One region of the Planomonospora corallina genome, then DNA from elsewhere that is predicted to be linked to it. Evidence: predicted binding sites of a transcription regulator. Region 1 holds the regulator's gene; each other region holds the start of a gene.
What was found. Region 1 encodes LexA, which represses DNA repair genes until DNA is damaged. Its sites were predicted from a motif close to TCGAACANNTGTTCGA; they were not measured.
Positions count from the first base shown of each region.

Region 1 (6,590 bases):
GTCGCGGAGGAGGGCTGGGAGCGTCTGGGGCACCCGGCCTCGGTCGTGAGGGCGGGCTGGCCGGTGGCCGAGGAGGCCCTGCTGGTCGAGGAGTCCGTCACCTGCGTCGTGCAGGTCGCCGGCAAGGTCCGCGACCGGCTGGAGGTCTCCCCGGAGATCTCCGAGGACGACCTGAAGGCGCTGGCGCTGGCCTCGGAGAAGATCCAGGGCTTCCTGACCGGCGCGCCGCGCAAGGTCATCGTCCGCGCGCCGAAGCTGGTCAACATCGTGCCGTAGCGGATGGGGCGCGTCCAAAACCACCCATTGGGCGCGCCCTCTACTATAGTTCCCGCATGCGACGTATCGCGGTCTCCCTCGCGGCGGCAGGGCTGGTCCTGTCGGGCTGCTCGGGCGGGGAGGCCGTTCCGGGCCGTCCGTCCGCCGCCCCGGCTCCTCCCTCGGGTCTTCCCTCCACCGTTCCCTCCACCGCCCCGTCTCCCGCCGCCTCCCCCTCCGGAGACGGGCAGGAGAGCACGGGGAGCTCCTCGTCCGGCAGGGACGAGGGTCTCCGCGAGGCGATGGCCGCGGTCTCCGGCAGCGGACCCGCCGACCTGTACTTCGAGTACGGCGCTCCGGGCCACTGGCGCGAGCTCGGTGTGCTGACCGCGCGGGGAGCGGAGGAAGGTCCCTGGGCGTCCTCCGTCCTCTACGGGATGAGCGATCTGAGCACCGCGCCCCTGCTGGCGGAGAGGACGGGCATCGACCCCTTCGCCGCGGACCGCGCCATCACGATCGGCCACCAGCCGGACAGGAGCGTCCGCCTCGACGGCGGCGTCGACGCCGGGACCGTCAGGAGGAGACTGACCGAGCGGGGCGCCGAACGCGCGAAGATCGGCGGCCGCGACGGTCTCGTGCTCGCCAGGGACCGCGCGGCCGGATCCGTGGACCGGCTGCGCGACATCGGGGTGCTGAACCTGCTCAACAAGGTCGTCGTCACCGGCTCCACGATCGCCATGGGAACGGCCTCGGGCCCGCTCACCGCGGCCTTCGGCGGGCCGGACTCCCTGGCCGGCAGCCCCTCGCACGCCGCCGTCGCCGACTGTCTCGGCGGCAACCTCGTCAACGCGGTCATCCTGCGGGAGAAGGAGTCCGCGGCGGTGGCCCTCTACGCGGTCGGGCTGCGCCGTCCGGTGTTCCCGGAGGACACCCCGGTCAACGTGGTCTGCGTGCTGCCGAGGGACGGTTTCGCCGCCGAGGTGAAGAAGACCTTCACCGGCAGGCTCACCACGACCGCCAAGACCCTGCAGGGCGAGTCGTACGGGAAGTACGCCTACGCGATCGAGCACGACGAGGTGGCGAGCGGCGGGTTCACGGCCCTGCGCGCCACGCTCAGGATCGCCCCGGGAGGCAGGGCGGATCTCGCGCACCGCATGCTGGCCGACGGGAACCTGGAGGCGGCGGCCGACCCCGCCTCGCCCCTGCCGGACATCGGCGGCTCCTTCGAATCGACCCCCTGACCTCCACGGGGACGTACGGCCGGCCGACGCGGTCGCGGGGCAGGGCCCGGAGGAGGTCCCCGCTCTGACCTCGCCCGGCGGCCGGGGAGGTCAGAGCGAGGAGACCCCCGCCCGGGGCGGGGAGGTCACGGCGAGAAGGCCTTCACCGCCCGGGCGACGCGGTCCAGGATCTCGGAGAGGACGGGCTCGGAAGTGGCGAAGTTCAGCCGGGCGAACCCCTCTCCGCCGGGGCCGAACGACGGGCCCGCGCTGAGCATCACCCGGGCCTCGCGATTCAGGAACTCGGCCGGGTCCTCGCCCAGCCCCAGCGTCCTGAAGTCCAGCCAGGCCAGATAGGTGGCGTCGGGTACCCGGTAGCCGACGCCCTCGGGGAGCCGCTCGGCGACCAGGCGCCGGTTGCGATCGAGCACCGCCCGCGCCCGCTCCAGCCAGCCGTCGCCGTCCCGCCAGGCCGCGACGGTCGCGTCGACCCCGAACACGTGGGCCGCGCCGTACAGGTGGCGGGGCTGGGCGGTCAGGGCCGCGCGTACCGCGGACGGTCCGAGGTGCGCCACCGAGCAGCGGATGCCGCCCAGGTTGAAGGCCTTGGTGGCGGAGGTGAGGGTGACGGTCCGCTCGGGCAGCAGCGTGGCGAAGGGGACGTGCCCGGCCGGACCGTGGGTGAGGTCGGCGTGGATCTCGTCGGAGACGACCAGCAGGTCGTGGCGCTCGGCCAGCTCGGCGAGGCCGGTGAGCTCGGCGCGGGTGAACGAGCGTCCGGTCGGGTTCTGCGGGTTGACCAGGAGCAGCACCCGGCAGCGCCCCTCGGCGAGCCGGGCGGCCAGGGCGTCGAGGTCGAAGCCCCAGGAGTCGCCGGAGGGCTCCATCGGGACGGGCAGAGGCGGCCGGTCCATGTCGGCCAGTGTCTGCAGGAAGGGAGGATAGGCCGGGACGTGCAGGGCGACCATGTCCCCGGGCCGGGTGGTCAGGTGCAGGACGACCTGGAGGGCCTGGTTGATGTCGGTGAAGGAGCGCACGTGGCCGGGGTCGGCCTGCCAGCCGTACCGCCGCTCCATGCGCTCGGCGAAGGCTCCGGCGAGGGGACCGTCACCGAGCTGGTCGAGCCAGGCGGGATAGCCGAGGTCACCGTTGGCCCGGCGGAGCAGGGCCTCCCGCACGGCGGGAGCAACCGGGAAGTCCATGTCCGCGACCCACGCCGGAATCACCCCGGGTCCCGCCAGGGACCACTTCGCTCCGTCCCGAGTGGTCAGGTCTTCCAGGGTCAGATCGTTCATATCGGGCAGATCGCTCACCGCCTCAGCTTAGTAGGGGTGGGCGGCCCGATGCTCTGGCCGATGTCCGCGGGCGGCCGGTGGAGGTGGGGCCATCGGCCCGTGCGGATGCCGGGCGGGCCGATGGCGCGGGATCGGTTCGGCAGTTCGGCGGTGCCGGTTCGAAAGCGCCGGTTCGTGACCGGCTCATGGCCGGCCCGGCGCCGGGGCGGGACGCGGCGCCCGCCCCGGCGCCTCCTGCCGGAGCGCGCCGGCTCAGAGCTTGCGGAGGACCGCCACGACCTTGCCGAGGACGGTGGCCTCGTCGCCCGGGATCGGGTCGTAGTTCGGGTTGTGCGGGACCAGCCAGACGTGGCCGTCCCGGCGCTTGAAGGTCTTGACGGTGGCCTCGCCGTCGATCATCGCCGCCACGATGTCGCCGCTCTCCGCGACCGGCTGCTGGCGGACGACCACCCAGTCGCCGTCGGCGATGGCGGCCTCGATCATCGAGTCACCGGTCACCTGGAGCAGGAAGAGCGTGCCCTCGCCGACCAGCTGCTTGGGCAGGGCGAAGACGTCCTCGATGCTCTCCTCGGCGAGGATGGGGCCACCGGCGGCGATCCGGCCCACGAGGGGGACGTAGGAGGCGGTGGGACGGCTGACCGGCGTCTCGTCGCTCCCCGCGTCGGGGTCCACCCACAGCACGGGCTCACCGGGCAGGCGGACCTCCAGCGCGCGGGGCCGGTGCGGGTCACGCCTCAGGTAGCCCTTGCGCTGCAACGCCGTCAACTGGTGGGACACGCTGGAGGTGCTGGTGAGCTGCACCGCCTCGCCGATCTCACGCATCGAGGGCGGATAGCCGCGCTGCTGCACGGAGTCGCGGATCACCTCAAGGATCTTGCGCTGCCTGGGGGTGAGGCCGAGGGAGTCACGCCTGCGCACCGCCAGGTCACTGGGGGCCGCGCCGTTCTCATTGCGCTCGCTCATGCGATCTCCTCGCCTCCCGTTCCGTATTCCTCGTGTCGCACACAGCGACCGTACTCCTGTCGAAGATCATCTTCAAACAATTGTTCGAGTCTTCCTCGAAATCCTCGACGGCGTGGTGTACAACATCGTACGGGAGTTCGATCGACATCGTGTTCGATTCGCCGATCTTTCCGCTGCCCGGGTCCGGGCGCGGGGAGGGGGGAGCGTGTGAGGACGACCGGGCAGGAGCGGCGATCCCGGCGGGCGGCCGGGCGGGCACGGGCATCGGAGCAGGGGGTCGGGCGGGCCTGGGTTCCCGAGCGGGCGGGGCGGGCGCGGACGCCCGACCAGGCGGTGGGGTGGGCGAAGACCCCCGACCGGGCGGGGGGGTGGGGGCGGTGGCCCGGGCCGGAAGGACGGCCGGAGCCCGGGCGGCCGCGCCTGCGGGTGCTGGAGGGAGGGCGGTCCGGGGCGATGCGCGACGCTCCCCGCTCCGGAGGAAGGCGCCAGGGGCCGGCGCGGAGCGCCGGGGACGCCGGGAACGTCAGTGGAACCGGAGGTGTCCGGGGCGCCGTTCGAGGCGTCGGGAGGGCTCAGGGCGTCCGAGGCGCTCGAGGCGCGAAGGATGCCGGCGGCGTCGGAGGTGCCGGGGGCGCCAGAGGTGCCGGAGGCGTCCGGCGCGCTTCCGCGCCGCCGGTCAGGCTCACCCGCAGGGGCCGGGTCGTGGCGGTGCTCGCACTCGTCCTGCTGGCCCTCGGCCTGCTCTGGGCGATCATCCGTCTCCTCCCCGCCTGACACACCCGGTGGGCGCCCGGACGGCGCGCTCGGGTGGTGCGACCGGGGGTGCGCACCCGGAGGCGGCGTGTCCGGGGTGCGGGCCGGGAGGGTGCGGTGTCCGGGTGGTGCGACCGGGGGTGCGAACCCGGAGGCGGCGTGTCCGGGGTGCGGGCCGGGAGGGTGCGGTGTCCGGGTGGTGCGACCGGGGGTGCGAACCCGGAGGCGGCGTGTCCGGGAGACGATCGGACCGGCCGGAGCCGGTCGTGAACGGCCGCCGTGTCACGGGCGGTGGCGGCCGTCCGGTACCCTCGTCCGGCCTGCGGCGTGGCCTGGTCCGAGATCGCGGGCCGGGATCGGGCCCGCTCTGACCTGCGCGGCCGCTTACCCGGCCGGGCGCTCCGGAGGCGTCGACGGGACCCGCGGGGACGGGGCGGAGAGGTGCGGCGGAGCGGGGCGGCGGGCAGGCCCCCTCGGAGCGGGGCGGGACGGCGCACGCCGGGTCCGGGGAGAGGCCTCCGGCGGCCGGGGAAGGGCGACACGCCCGGCTCGCGGTCCTGATCTGCGGCTTCACTCGGGTCTCGCCGATCAACTTGCGTTCATGGTCGCGCACTTCTACGGTTGCACCACAACATCTAGTGGCACCACCCACTCAGTCTCACCATAAGTTGTGTTTCTGTTACCGCACTCCGCCTTCGCCGGCGGATTCAGTGCGGGCATCGCGCATGGAATGACGTGAGGCCGGCGGGGCAGGTGTGACACCCGGCAGGCCAAGGAGGCGACGCACGTGCACTGTCCGTTCTGTCGCCACCCTGACACGCGGGTCATCGACAGCCGGTCCACCGAGGACGGCGCGGCCATCCGCCGCCGGCGCACGTGCCCGGAGTGCGGGCGCAGGTTCACCACGCAGGAGACGGTGCTCCTCATGGTGGGCAAGCGCAGCGGGGTGACCGAGCCCTTCTCCAGGGACAAGGTGATCGCCGGGGTCCGGCGGGCGTGCCAGGGACGGCCCGTCAGCGAGGACTCCCTGGCCCAGCTCGGCCAGCGCGTCGAGGAGAGCATCCGGGGGACCGGAGCCGCGGAGATCCCCGCCCACGAGGTCGGTCTGGCGATCCTGGGCCCGCTCCGCGAGCTGGACGAGGTGGCCTACCTCCGCTTCGCCTCGGTCTACCGGGGGTTCGAGACGCTGGCCGACTTCGAGGCCGAGATCAGGCAGCTGCGGGCGGAGCGTTCCGCCCAGCAGGACGCCGAGCAGGACTGAACAAGAAGTCAATCCCCGGGCGCCGGGGGAGTCGAGCGGCGCGTTGATGTGGTCGGAAGGGCTCCGGCGGGGGCCCGGAAGGGGGAAGTCATGACGGAGACGGTCAGCGGCACGGCGGCGCGCGGAGGCAAGCGCCCGCGCAAGGGGCTGAAGATGAAGCGCGTCTTCACCACCCCCGGCGTGCACCCGTACGACGAGGTGGCGTGGGAGCGCCGTGACGTCGTCATGACCAACTGGCGTGACGGCTCGGTCAACTTCGAGCAGCGCGGCGTGGAGTTCCCCGCCTCCTGGTCGGTCAACGCCGCCAACATCGTCACCACCAAGTACTTCCGGGGCGCCGTCGGCACCCCGCAGCGCGAGTGGAGCCTCAAGCAGCTCGTCGACCGCGTGGTGGGCGTCTACACCAGGACCGGCGTCGAGAACGGCTACTTCGCGACCGACGAGGACGCCGAGATCTTCGACCACGAGCTCAAGCACGCCCTGGTCCACCAGGTCTTCAGCTTCAACTCCCCGGTGTGGTTCAACGTCGGCACCGCCTCGCCCCAGCAGGTCAGCGCCTGCTTCATCCTGTCCGTCGACGACCAGATGGAGTCCATCCTCGACTGGTACAAGGAAGAGGGTGTGATCTTCAAGGGCGGTTCCGGCTCCGGGGTGAACCTCTCCCGGATCCGCTCCTCCAAGGAGCTGCTCTCCAGCGGCGGCACCGCCAGCGGCCCGGTCTCCTTCATGCGCGGCGCGGACGCCTCCGCCGGCACGATCAAGTCTGGCGGCGCCACCCGCCGGGCGGCCAAGATGGTCGTCCTCGACGTCGACCACCCCGACATCGAGGAGTTCATCGAGACC
Region 1 covers NZ_JBHSBM010000025.1:126,427-133,016, forward strand. The annotation lists gene leuS (leucine--tRNA ligase) at 1-276, shown strand, start outside; gene ACFOWE_RS22610 (hypothetical protein) at 333-1,496, shown strand; gene ACFOWE_RS22615 (MalY/PatB family protein) at 1,622-2,788, opposite strand; gene lexA (transcriptional repressor LexA) at 3,023-3,733, opposite strand; gene nrdR (transcriptional regulator NrdR) at 5,274-5,747, shown strand; gene ACFOWE_RS22630 (vitamin B12-dependent ribonucleotide reductase) at 5,838-6,590, shown strand, end outside.

Region 2 (6,590 bases), on a different contig from region 1:
CGGCAACGACTACCTCGCCATGCTCGGGGCGGGCGGCGGGGGCGCGGCCGGACGGCCGGTGCCGGACCTGCCGGAGCTGACCGCGGTGGTCGACTTCGGCGATCGTGCGGGCGCGGACATCGGCACGTATGCGGACACGGGCGCGGACACGGGCGCGGACGGGGGCGCGGACGGGGGCGGGGCGGCGACAGCCGGCGCGGGCACGGGTGTGACGGGCTGGGAGGCGTTCCTCGCCGCGGGGCGGGCCGTACCGGAGGAGGAGGCCGTGGCACGGGCGGCCGCGGTGACCCCCGGGGACGTCGCGGACGTGCTGTTCACCTCCGGCACGACCGGCAGGCCCAAGGGCGTCAGGTGCACCCACGGCCAGGACGTGCGGACCTACGAGGCGTGGTGCGGCCGGACCGGGCTGGCCCGCGGCGACCGCTACCTCATCGTCAACCCGCTCTTCCACTGCTTCGGCTACAAGGCCGGCGTGCTCGCCTGCCTGCTCCGGGGGGCCACGATGGTGCTCCAGCGGGTGTTCGAGCCCGGCGAGACGGTGCGGCTGGTCGAGGCCGAGCGGATCACCGTGCTGCCCGGGCCGCCGACGGTCTACACGTCGATGCTGGACGCGCCGGAGCGCTCCCGCCACGACCTGTCCTCGCTCCGGCTCGCGGTCACCGGCGCGGCGACGGTGCCGGTCGCCCTGGTCACGCGGGTGCGCGCCGAGCTCTTCCCGCAGGTCGTCACGGCGTACGGGCTCACCGAGTCGTGCGGCACGGTCACCTCCTGCTCGCTCACCGACGACGACGTGACCGTGGCGACGACCTCCGGCCGTCCCATCGAGGGCGTGGAGGTCAAGGTGGTCGACGGCAAGGGCGAGCCGGTGCCCGCCGGGGAGGACGGCGAGATCCTCGTCCGCGGGCACAACGTGATGCTCGGCTACCTCGACGACCCCGGGGCGACCGCCGAGGCGGTCCGGGACGGCTGGCTGGTGACCGGCGACCGGGGCCGTCTCGACGAGCGGGGCAATCTGACCGTCACCGGCCGATCGAAGGACATGTTCACGGTCGGCGGGTTCAACGTCTATCCGGCCGAGGTCGAGCAGGTCCTGGTCCGCCACGGGGCGGTCGCCGAGGCGGCCGTCGTCGGCGTGCCGGACGCGCGGCTGGGCGAGGTCGGCCGCGCCTACGTCGTGCTCCGCCCCGGCGCGCGGGCCGCCAGGGAGGAGCTGGTCGCGCACTGCCGGGAGCTGCTGGCGAACTTCAAGGTCCCCCGGGAGGTCGTCGTGCTCGACGCCCTGCCGCGCAACGCGGCCGGCAAGGTGCAGAAGTCGGAGCTGCCCAGGTGAGACCGGGTGCGCGGACCGGAACGGGGGGTGCCGAGGTGGGCCGGCGCCGGCTCATGAACGGATGATGGCCTGTTCGAGCAGGTCCTGAAGGGCGCGCTGCTGCTGGGCGGTGAGGCCGGCCAGCGGTGAGTCCTGGACAAGGAGTTCGAGGAGCCGTTCACGGAGGGCGTCGCCCTCCGCGGTGAGGACGAGTTGCTTGGCGCGACGGTCGGTGGGGTGCGCACGGCGCTCGATCAAGCCCTGTTTCTCGAGCTTGTCGACGACGAAGGTGGCGTTGGAGGGCTCGCAGCCCATGCGTTCGGCGAGCTCGCGCATGGTCATCGGTCCGGTCATCTCCCGCAGCGCGGTCGCCTGGGCGGAGGTGAGGCCCAGGGTGGCCGCGCGTTCGCGTACGTGAACGGCGATCTGCTGGGCCAGCCCGTTCACCAGGCCGCACAGCTCCCGCTCGGCGACGGCCTGCGGTTCCGGAGACGTGGTCATGCACCCCATCCTAGCAAGTCCATCAAGCCAGCATATTTGCAGCTTAACTGTTTCAAACAAATATGTTTTAAGCTTGACTGTTTCAAGCTTGATGCTTATGGTGGCCCGGTCGGCGACAGGGGACGCGGCGACGGCCTGAACCCCGAAGAAGGGAACGCGAGCATGGCGAACTCCGTGGTTCACCGGGACGAGCGGCTGCGGCGGCCGGCGGGGATCCGCTCGGTACGGCTGGGCGGCACGAAGGTGTCCTTCGTGCCGGACGGGGCCATCCAGGGGAGGCCGCGCAGCTGGCTGCCGGACACCACCGATGAGATCTGGGCCGCCCACCCGCAGTACCTGGATGCCTCCGGCCATCTTGTGGCGAGTATCGGCGGTCTCCTGGTGGAGAACGGCGACCGCGCGCTGCTGATCGACGCGGGATGGGGGCCGGTGTCGCTGCCGGCCGAGCCGGGAAGCCCGAACGGCGCCGTTCACGGCGGCGCGCTGCCGGACGGTCTGGCCGAGCTCGGCCGCAGGCCGGAGGAGATCGAAACGGTGGCATTCACCCACCTGCACATCGATCACCTCGGCTGGGCCTGGCATCCCGCCCCGGGCGGTGACCGCCCCGTGTTCACCCGGGCCGAGTATGTGGTGGCCGAACCGGAATGGGCTCGACGCGACCTGCTCGCGCAGGGCGTCACCGAGGAGGAGGCCGCCGCGCTGACACCGCGCGTGCGTACGGTGACGGACGGCCAGGAGGTCTTCCCCGGCGTGCGGGTCCAGATCACCGGTGGTCACACGGCCGGGCACACGCAGTACGTCATCACCGGGGGCGGAACCCGGCTGATCGCCTTCGGCGACGCCCTGCACTCGCCGATCCAGGTGGATCACCCCGAATGGTCCTGCCTCTACGACCACGACCCCGCCCGGTCCGCCGAGCATCGCCGTCGTCTCATCGCCGAGTTGGAGGAGCCCGACACGATCGGCTTCGGCATCCACTTCGCCGATGCGGTCTTCGGGCGGGTCCGCCGGGACGGGGCCGGCCCCGCCTGGCGCCCCCTGGACGTCTGACCCGTCCCGGGACCGGCCGTGACCACGACGACCACGTGCGGCCTGCCCGCCCGCCCGCTCGCCCGCACGGCGGGCCGGGCATCGGCCCGCGAGCCGCCCTCTCAGGTCCCGTAGACCGGTTCGGGCTCGGCGGCGCCGGCCAGCAGGCCGGTGACCACCGGGCCGAGCTCGGCGGGATCCCAGCGGGCGCCGTTGTCGGCGGCCGGGCCGTGCCGGAAGCCCTCCATCACGCAGATCCGGCCGCCCTCGACCTCGAAGACCCGCCCGGTCACGTCCCGCGACCCGGCCGAGCCGAGCCAGACGACCAGCGGGGAGACGTTCTCCGGGGCCATCGCGTCGAAGGCGCCGCCGGCCGGGGGCGCCATCGTCGAGGCGAAGACCTGTTCGGTCATCCGGGTGCGGGCGGCCGGGGCGATCGCGTTGACGGTCACGCCGTACCGGCCCAGCTCGGCGGCGGCCACCAGGGTCAGTCCCACGATGCCGGCCTTGGCGGCGGCGTAGTTGCCCTGCCCGAAGCTGCCCAGCAGGCCCGCCCCGGACGAGGTGTTGACCACCCGGGCGTCCACCGCCCGGCCCGCCTTGGCCTCGGCCCGCCAGTGCAGCCCGGCGTGCTTGAGCGGCAGGAAGTGGCCCTTGAGGTGGACGCGCATCACCGCGTCCCATTCCTGCTCCGACATGTTGACCAGCATGCGGTCGCGCAGGAAGCCGGCGTTGTTGACCAGCACGTCCAGCCGGCCGAAGGCCTCCAGGGCGGTGGCGACCAGGCGCCGGGCCCCGTCGTCGGAGGCGACGTCGGAGCAGTCGGCCACCGCCCGGCCGCCCAGCGCGCGGATCTCCTCGGCCACCCGCTGGGCGGGCCCGCCGGAGGCGCCCTCCCCGGAGGCGCTCACGCCGAGGTCGTTGACCACGACCAGGGCTCCCTGCCGGGCGAACTCCAGGGCGTGCGCGCGGCCGAGGCCGCGCCCGGCACCGGTCACCACGACGACGCGGTCCTTGCAGATCATGGTCAGCTCTCCTCATCGGCGACGGCGGGGTCGTGCGGGGTCGTGCGGGGTCGTGCGGGGTCGTGCGGGGTCGTGCGGGGTCGTGCGGGAACGGCCCGGCGCCGGGGGAGGCCGCCGCGCCGTTCCTCTGCTACCTTAGTTTCTAACAAATGTTTGGTGGAAAGGTGGCGTATGGGAATCTCCACCAGGGACCACGGTGACGGCGTCACCGAGATCGTCATGGACGTGCCACCGGTCAACGCGCTGCCGGTCCAGGGCTGGCTCGACCTGGCGGAGGCCGTACGGGAGGCCGGGCGCGACGCGCGGACCCGTGCCGTGGTGCTGCGCGCCGAGGGCAGGGGCTTCAACGCCGGGGTGGACATCAAGGAGATGCAGGCCTCCGCCGGTTTCGAGGCGCTGGTCGGCGCGAACCGCGGCTGCCACGCCGCGTTCGGCGCGGTCTACGAGTGCGAGGTGCCGGTGGTCGCGGCCGTGCACGGGTTCTGCCTGGGCGGCGGCGTCGGCCTGGCCGGCAACGCCGACATCGTGGTCGCCTCCGAGGACGCCTACTTCGGCCTGCCCGAGGTGGAGCGGGGCGCGCTCGGCGCCGCCACCCACCTGGCCCGCCTCGTCCCGCAGCACCTGATGCGAGCGATGGTCTACACGTGCCGGAACGTCACCGCCGCCGAGCTGCACGCCTTCGGCTCGGTGCTGCACGTCGTGCCCGCCGGGGAGCTCCGCGGGGCGGCCCTCGAGGTCGCCGCCCAGATCGCGGCCAAGGACCCGTACGTGATCCGCCGGGCCAAGGAGTCGCTGAACGGCATCGACCCGGTCGACGTGCACCGCAGCTACCGCTACGAGCAGGGCTTCACCTTCGAGCTCAACCTGATGGGCGCCGGCGACCGGCACCGCGACGCCTTCGTCTCCGAGGGGGCGGAGCGATGAGCGCGGCGCGAGGAGATCAGGCCGCCGGTGGAGCGAGGGAGGAGCGGTGAGCGGGCCGGCGGGCAAGGTGATGACGGCCGAGGAGGTCGTCGCCTCGCTGGAGGACGGCATGACGCTCGGGATCGGCGGCTGGGGCTCGCGGCGCAAGCCGATGGCCCTGGTCCGGGCGATCCTCCGGTCCTCCCTGAGGGATCTGACGGTCGTCTCCTGCGGCGGGCCCGACGTCGGCCTGCTCTGCGCGGCCGGCCGGGTCCGCCGGGTGGTCGCCCCGTTCGTGACGATGGACTCGGTCCCCCTGGAGCCGCACTTCCGGGCCGCCAGGCAGAGCGGGGCCGTCGGGTTCACCGAGTACGACGAGGGCATGTTCATGTTCGGCCTGCTCGCCGCGGCGCACCGGCTGCCGTTCCTGCCGACCCGCGCCGGGCTCGGCTCGGACGTCATGCGGGTCAACCCGGAGCTGCGCACGGTCCGCTCGCCGTACGGCGTGCGCGGGCCGTACGGCGCCCCGGGGCGGGACGCGGGGGAGGGGACGGGCGAGGACGGCGAGGAGCTGGTCGCGGTGCCCGCGCTGACGCTGGACGCGGCGCTGGTGCACCTGGACCGGGCCGACACCCGCGGCAACGGCCGGTACCTCGGCCCCGACCCGTACCTGGACGACCTGTTCGCCAAGGCCGCCGCCCGCACCTACCTGAGCTGCGAGCGGCTGGTGGAGCCGGGCGGACTGGACGGGCCGCCGCAGACGCTGCTGGTCAGCCGGATGCACGTCGCGGGCGTGGTGGAGACCCCGGACGGCGCGCACTTCACCGAGTCCGGCGACCACGGCCGCGACGAGGCGTTCCAGCGGTACTACGCGGCCTCGGCCGCCGATCCGTACGCGTGGGCGGCCTTCACCGACCGCTTCCTGTCCGGTGACGAGACCGCCTACCAGGACGCGGTACGGCGCTGGCACGAGGAGCAGGCCGGATGAGCGTGCCCCGTACGGGACAGGGCCTCCGTGAGGTGACGGCCACGATCCCCGCCGATCCCCGCGGCGGCACCGGCACCGGCACCGGCACCGGCACCGGCACCGGCACCGGCACCGGCACTGGCACTGGCACTGGCATCGGCACCGGCGCGGAGGAGGGGACCCGATGAGCGCGACCCGGGCGGAGATCTGCGTGGTGGCCTGCGCCGAGGCATGGCGCGGCGACGGCGAGATCCTGGCCGCGGCGATGGGCACCTGCTCGGTGCTGGGCGCGCGGCTGGCCCGGCTCACCTTCGAGCCGGACCTGCTGACCACCGACGGCGGCGCGCTGCTGACCGCCGAGCCGGTGCCGCTCGGCGCGCCCGCGGGCCCGGCCGAGGGCTGGCTGCCCTTCCGCGACCATCTCTGGCTGGTGCAGAACGGGCGGCGGCACGTGATGATGGGCGCCTCCCAGATCGACCGGTACGGCAACACCAACATCTCGGCGGTCGGCGACTGGGCCCGGCCCGCATCCCAGCTGCTCGGCGTGCGCGGCGCCCCCGGCAACACGATCTGCGACCCGACCAGCTACTGGATCCCCCGCCACTCCAGGAGGGTCTTCGTGCCGAAGGTGGACGTGGTCAGCGGGGTCGGCGCCGACCGGGCGGCGGAGCTGGGCGCGGCCGCGTCCCGCTTCCACGACCTGCGCCGGGTCGTGACCGACCTGGCCGTGTTCGACTTCGGCACCCCGGACGGGGCGATGCGGCTGGTCTCCGTCCACCCCGGGGTGGAGGTCGAGCAGGTCCTCGCCGCCACCGGCTTCGACCCGGTGGTCGACGGCGACGTCCCGGAGACCCGG
Region 2 covers NZ_JBHSBM010000016.1:353,674-360,263, forward strand. The annotation lists gene ACFOWE_RS12790 (AMP-binding protein) at 1-1,330, shown strand, start outside; gene ACFOWE_RS12795 (MarR family winged helix-turn-helix transcriptional regulator) at 1,382-1,810, opposite strand; gene ACFOWE_RS12800 (MBL fold metallo-hydrolase) at 1,973-2,860, shown strand; gene ACFOWE_RS12805 (SDR family oxidoreductase) at 2,962-3,864, opposite strand; gene ACFOWE_RS12810 (enoyl-CoA hydratase family protein) at 4,036-4,788, shown strand; gene ACFOWE_RS12815 (CoA transferase subunit A) at 4,859-5,755, shown strand; gene ACFOWE_RS12820 (hypothetical protein) at 5,752-5,922, shown strand; gene ACFOWE_RS12825 (CoA-transferase subunit beta) at 5,919-6,590, shown strand, end outside.
Region 2: the regulator LexA is predicted to act here: its motif matches at 4,006-4,021, upstream of ACFOWE_RS12810 (enoyl-CoA hydratase family protein).

Region 3 (6,590 bases), on a different contig from region 1:
TCGCGGCCGGCCTGCATCGCGAAGACCTTCTCCACGCCCTCGTAGGACTGGGCGATCTCCTCCAGCCGCTCCAGCCGCTTGACGTAGGCCTCCAGCGACTCGCGGCGCGCCCCCGGACGGCCGCCGCTGATCGCGTCGGCCGCCTGGGTCAGAACCGCCTCCACCGTGCGCACCTCGACCTCGTTGTGGTGCGCCTCGATCGCGTGCACGACGTCCTCGTTCTCGCCGTACCGGCGGGCGATCTCCGCGCCGATCAGCGCGTGGCTGCCCTCGACCTCGTGGGTGAGGGCCTTGCCGATGTCGTGCAGGAGCGTGCAGCGCTTGAGCAGCGTCTGGTCGAGCTTGAGCTCCGCCGCCATGATCCCGGCGATGTGCGCGGACTCCACGAGGTGGCCCAGGACGTTCTGCCCGTAGGAGGTGCGGTAGCGCAGCTGGCCGAGGAGGGCGACCAGCTCGGGATGCATGTCGGTGATGCCGAGCTCCACCAGCGCGTCCTCGCCGGCGCGCACGCACAGCTCCTGCACCTCCGCCTTGCTGCGCTCGTAGGCGTCCTCGATGCGCTGGGGGTGGATGCGCCCGTCCAGGACGAGCTTCTCCAGCGTCAGCCGGGCGATCTCCCGGCGGACAGGGTCGAAGCAGGACAGGAGCACCGCTTCGGGTGTGTCGTCGATGATGAGGTTGACGCCGGTGGTCGACTCGAACGCGCGGATGTTGCGGCCCTCACGGCCGATGATGCGGCCCTTCATCTCGTCGCCCGGCAGGTGCAGCACGCTGACGACGGACTCGGCGGTCTGCTCGGTGGCGACACGCTGGACCGCCAGGGTCACGATCTTGGTGGCGCGCTTCTCGCCCTCCCGGCGCGCCTCGCTCTCGATCTCCCGGACGATCAGCGAGGCCTCGCGCTTGGCCTGGTTCTCGATCTCCCTGACCAGCTCGGCCTTGGCCTGGGCGCTGGTCATCCCGGCCGCGCGCTCCAGGATGGCCCTGCGCTCCTCATCGAGCCTGTCGAGGTCGGCGCGGCGGTCGGCCAGCTCGGTCTCGGTCTCGGCGAGCTGGCGGGCCCGCTCGGCCTGCCGCCTCGCCTCCTCGTCGAGCCGCTGCTCCCGCTCGGCCAGCCGGCCCTCCCTGCGCTCCAGGTCCGCACGGAGCTCCTTGAGCTCGTACTTGAGCACCTTGGCCTCGGCCTCGACCTCCCTGCGCATCTGGGAGGCGCTCTCGGCGGCGATCTCCGCGGCGGTCTCGGAACGGCGCAGGATCTCCCCGGCCTCCCGCTCGGCCCGGCTGCGCAGCTCGGCCGCCTCGCGCCTGACCTCCTCCAGCTCGGCGTGGACCTCGGCCAGTTGCTCGGGGGAGGGTCCGCCCGGCGCGGCCACCGGGAGCGCGGTACGGCGCAGCAGCAGGACCAGCACGGCTATCGTCGCCCCGGCAAGAACCACGAGTGCCCCGGCCAACACGACGACCACAACCGGCTCCATGCGCGCCCCGCCCTCCTCGCCTTGCCATCACCGAGCACACGAGGGGTCACACGCACGGCACGGAAAGTCCAAGCGGTACAGCCACCAGGACAGGTGTCAATTCAGGACCGGCAGCGCGCCGGCTCTCACCGGCAGCTCACCCGCCCGCGCCGTCAAGCTCGCTCGTCCGTAGTTCACCGTTATGACAATCCGCACTGCGCGGAGTAACTCCTCACTGGAGTCGAGATTAAGCGTCGATGAGGTAACGGGCAAGCAAAGGTCGTGCGTCCTGCGTGTTCCCGTCAGCCGAACGGATGATCCGGATCCACCGCGGTGAAGGGATCCTGCGCCCCTTCGTTCTCCAGAGCCTCACGGATCACCCGGAAGGCCAGGCCGGGGCCGTACCCCTTGCGGGCGAGCATGCCGGCGAGCCGCCGGGTCCGGGCCGCGGGGTCGAGGCCGCGGGTCGAGCGGAGCTTGCGTTCCACGAGGCGGCGGGCGGTCTCCACCTCCTGCTCGGGGTCGAGCTGCTCGACCGCCTCCTTGACGGTGTCCTCGTCCACGCCGCGGTGCCGGAGCTCCGAGGCCAGCGCGCGGCGGGACAGCCCCCGCCCGGCGTGCCGCGAACTCACCCACGCGGCCGCGAACGCCTCGTCGTCGATGAGCCCGACCTCGGAGAAGCGTTCGAGCACGGCCTCGGCCGCGTCCTGGGGCACGTCCCGCTTGCGCAGGGCCTCCGCGAGCTGCGCCCGGGTGCGCGGCCCCACGGTCAGCAGGCGCAGGCAGATCGCCCGCGCCACCGCCTCCGGGTCGGCGCCGGGCCCCTGAGCGGCCGGGGACCCCTCGACCGGCCCGTCGGGGAGGAAGCCTCCCGAGCCGCTCCGGGAGTCTCTCCCCCGGCTCCCGCGGGCACCGCTCCGGGCGCCGCCGCCACCACGACCACCGCGGCGGGCCCGGCCTCGCGGCCCGCCGCCGTCCTCCACGGCGGAGCCGTACCCGGTGCCGCCCTCCTCGGCGGGCCCGTGCCCGGTCACGTCGTACGCGGACGGCTCCGCCCCGGCGGTGAAGGCCGTCCAGGCGTCAGCAGGCGCCTCCGGCTCCGCCCGGCTCCGACGCGGGCGGCGCGGCCTACCGCCCCGGCGCCCCGTCCCGGAAGAACCGTGATCAGCGGAGCCTGGGGCGGGAGGGACCGGGCCGGGAGAAGCGGGCTCCGGCGGGTCGGGCGGCAGGTCGGGCCAGGCGCCCCAGTCCCGCGGTCCGGTCTCACCGACCGGACCGGAGTCACGTCCCGTCACCGTGGATCAGCCCGCCGCGTCAGGCGCCGGCGGCCTTGGCGGCGGCCGCCTTCGCACCGCGGCCGGAAGGTGCGGCCGCGGCGGCGGGAGCGGCCGGAGCGGCCGGCGGAGCGGCGGGGGCGTCCACCCGCGGGCCGACGCCGAGCTTCTCCTTGATCTTCTTCTCGATCTCGTTGGCCGTGTCGGGGTGGTTCCGCAGGAAGTTGCGGGCGTTCTCCTTGCCCTGGCCGAGCTGCTCGCCCTCGTAGGTGTACCAGGCGCCGGACTTGCGGACGAAGCCGTGCTCGACGCCCATGTCGATCAGGCCGCCCTCGCGGGAGATGCCGACGCCGTACAGGATGTCGAAGTCGGCGACCCGGAAGGGCGGTGCCATCTTGTTCTTGACGACCTTCACCCGGGTGCGGTTGCCGACCGCCTCGGTGCCGTCCTTCAGCGTCTCGATGCGGCGGACGTCGAGGCGGACCGAGGCGTAGAACTTCAGCGCCTTACCACCGGTCGTGGTCTCCGGAGAGCCGAACATGACGCCGATCTTCTCGCGGAGCTGGTTGATGAAGATCGCGGTGGTGCCGGTGCTGTTGAGCGCGCCTGCGACCTTGCGCAGCGCCTGCGACATCAGGCGGGCCTGGAGACCGACGTGGCTGTCGCCCATCTCGCCCTCGATCTCGGCCTTCGGCACCAGCGCCGCGACCGAGTCGATGACCAGCAGGTCGATGGCGCCGGATCGGATCAGCATGTCGGCGATCTCCAGCGCCTGCTCACCGGTGTCGGGCTGGGAGACGAGCAGCGCGTCGGTGTCGACGCCCAGCTTCTTGGCGTACTCCGGGTCGAGGGCGTGCTCGGCGTCGATGAACGCCGCGATGCCGCCCTGGCGCTGGGCGTTGGCCACCGCGTGCAGCGCGACGGTGGTCTTACCGGAGGACTCCGGGCCGTAGATCTCGACGATGCGCCCGCGCGGGAACCCGCCGATGCCGAGCGCGACGTCGAGCGCGATGGATCCGGTCGGGATCACTTCGATGGGTGCGCGGGTCTCGTCGCCGAGACGCATGACGGAGCCCTTGCCGAACTGCCGCTCGATCTGAGCGAGCGCGGTCTCGAGCGCCTTCTCGCGGTCGTTAGCTGCCACTGGGAGCCCCCTGGGAGGGTTGCGGTTCGAATCGGTGTTGCCAGAAAGCTACGGGGTGCCACCGACATTTTCCGGAGAGCACGCCACTAGGGCTGACCCGTCCAATATAGCCGAACGACTGTTCGATCGTTCCTCAATCACATCACGTGCCCCACCGCCGCGCGGGCCCCGCCGACCCGCCCGCCCTCTCCCGGCGGCGACATTCCCGGGCATTCCGCCAAACCTGTTGTAACCCCGCCTGAGCTGGGGGAATCCTGGAGCCGAACAGACCCGAGGGGGCTCCCAGCGTGACCGACACCTTCAGCCGGCAGCGCCTGGCCCACCTCGAGTCACTGGCCGCGGAGCTGCTCGGGCGGGGGCTGGTCGGCAGGATGCTCGGCGGCGCCGACCCGGTGCTGTGGGTCCGGCATCCCGGCAGCGGGAAGCAGACGATCGTCTTCGCCACCCCCGCCCAGGACGGCTGGCTCCTCCTGTGGTCCCCGAGCGGTCAGGAGAACGCCGGCGACCCGGCGCACGCGGCCGAGCTGATCGGCAAGTCACTCGGGGAGGACCCGGACCCCTGACCCCGGCCCCGGCCCGTCGTCCCCGCCCCGGGCCCGGCGCCCGGTTATCTCAGACGGGCCTCGACGTCCGCCACCCTGCACACCGCGTGCCAGACGTCCTTGGCCGCGACACCGTCGGCCAGCGCCTGGTCCACGGTCCGGCCGTCCAGCTCCGCGATGACGTAGTCGCGGGCCCACGACTCGGCGTAGGCGTCACCGAAGTGCTGCCTCATCCGCTTCCAGAAATCCGACAGGCGCATGCTCCCAGTATGGGGGCCGCCGGGCGCGAAGGCCCCCGTCGTCACAGGACGCTGGAGCCGTACATCTCGCCCAGCGGGTCGGCCAGCAGCTCCAGGCGGGTCCCGTCGGGGTCCCTGAAGCAGATCGAGGCGCCGCTCTCGATCCGGTGCGGCACGCCCGCCGCCTCCAGCCTCCCGCGCAGCCTCTCCCAGGTCACCGGGTCGACGGAGATCGCGATGTGGTGGAGCCCGCCGAGGACCTCGGCGTAGGGCTCGAGGTCCAGGCCGGGGAAGTCGAAGAAGGCCAGCAGGTTGCCGTTGCCGACGTCGAAGAAGAAGTGGTTGGACCCCCGGTGGTCGCGGTTCTCGAGGATCTCCGTGAGGGGGAACTCCAGGAGGTCCTGGTAGAAGGCGATCGTCCGCTCGGCGTCGGAGCAGATCAGAGCGGAGTGGTGCAGTCCTCTGCCGCTGCTGGGCGGGCGGTGCCCCCGCAGGCGCGCCGCCCTGATCCGCTCGCGTGCCGTCTCGATGGCCGGATAGTCGATGCTCATCGCCAACCCATCGTCCAGTGTGCCGGTCGCCCGCCCGGTCCTCGCGGGGCCGTGGGCGCGCTGTGTCTGAGCTATCTCTCCGTGCCGGGAGTGACTCAACCTTTCCGGACCGTAACGCCACCGTCACGCCGCCGCCACCCCGGAGCGGCTCCGCAGCGGCTCCGGAGCCGCTCCACGCCATACCGGGCGGATTCGCCGCTACCGGGCGGATTCGCCGCCGAGGCGGGGACCGTCCTCCCGCGGTCGCAGGAGGGCTCCGGTTCTGTCGGTGGCGCGGGGCACTATGGAACGGTGACCGGATCAGCGCTCGCCCATTTCACGCCGGTGGCCAGGGAGTGGTTCTCCGGGGCCTTCGCCGCGCCGACCGCGGCCCAGGAGGGCGCCTGGGAGGCGATCGCCCGGGGCGACAACACCCTGGTGGTCGCGCCGACCGGGTCCGGCAAGACCCTGGCCGCCTTCCTGTGGTCGCTCGACCGGCTGGCCGCCGAGCGGCCGGCGGCCGGCGGCCCTCGGCCGGCGGCGGAGACCGGTGCCTCCGCCCCGGGGAGGGCCGCCGCGCGCGGCCGGGGGCGTTCCCGGGACACGGGCGACGCCCCCCGGCGGTGCCGGGTGCTCTACGTCTCGCCGCTCAAGGCCCTGGCCGTGGACGTCGAGCGCAACCTGCGGGCGCCGCTGGCCGGGCTGAAGCAGACCGCCCGGCGGCTCGGCCTGCCCGTGCCGGACATCTCGGTGGCGGTCCGTTCCGGCGACACCTCCGCCGAGGAGCGGCGCAGGTTCGCCGCCCGGCCGTCCGACATCCTCATCACCACTCCCGAGTCGCTGTTCCTGCTGCTCACCGGTCAGGCCCGGGAGGCGCTGCGCGGCGTGGAGACCGTCATCGTCGACGAGGTGCACGCGGTCGCCGCGACCAAGCGCGGCGCGCACCTGGCGCTCAGCCTGGAGCGGCTCGACGCGCTGCTCCCCCGGCCCGCGCAGCGCATCGGCCTGTCGGCGACCGTGCGGCCGGTGAGCGAGGTGGCCGAGTTCCTCGGCGGCCCCCGCCCCGCGACCGTGGTCCAGCCCCCCTCGGAGAAGGTCCTCGAGGTCGAGGTCGTCGTCCCGGTCGAGGACATGACCGAGCTCGACGCCGCCCCGCCCCCGGACGGCCCCGACGACGACGCCTGGCCGGTACGGCGACGGCCCGCGCGGTCGATCTGGCCGCACGTCGAGGAGCGGCTCCTCGAGCTGATCGGCGCGCACGACTCGACGATCGTGTTCGCCAACTCCCGGCGGCTGGCCGAGCGGCTGTGCGCCCGCCTCAACGAGCTGGCCGCCGAGCGGCGCGCCGGAGCGGCCGCCCCGGAGGGCGGGGCCGGCGACGGCCCGGAGCACGGTCCCGGGCCCGGA
Region 3 covers NZ_JBHSBM010000017.1:168,064-174,653, reverse strand. The annotation lists gene rny (ribonuclease Y) at 1-1,475, opposite strand, end outside; gene recX (recombination regulator RecX) at 1,757-2,488, opposite strand; gene recA (recombinase RecA) at 2,769-3,872, opposite strand; gene ACFOWE_RS13915 (hypothetical protein) at 4,160-4,435, shown strand; gene ACFOWE_RS13910 (DUF3046 domain-containing protein) at 4,480-4,674, opposite strand; gene ACFOWE_RS13905 (VOC family protein) at 4,716-5,204, opposite strand; gene ACFOWE_RS13900 (Lhr family helicase) at 5,496-6,590, shown strand, end outside.
Region 3: the regulator LexA is predicted to act here: its motif matches at 3,983-3,998, upstream of recA (recombinase RecA).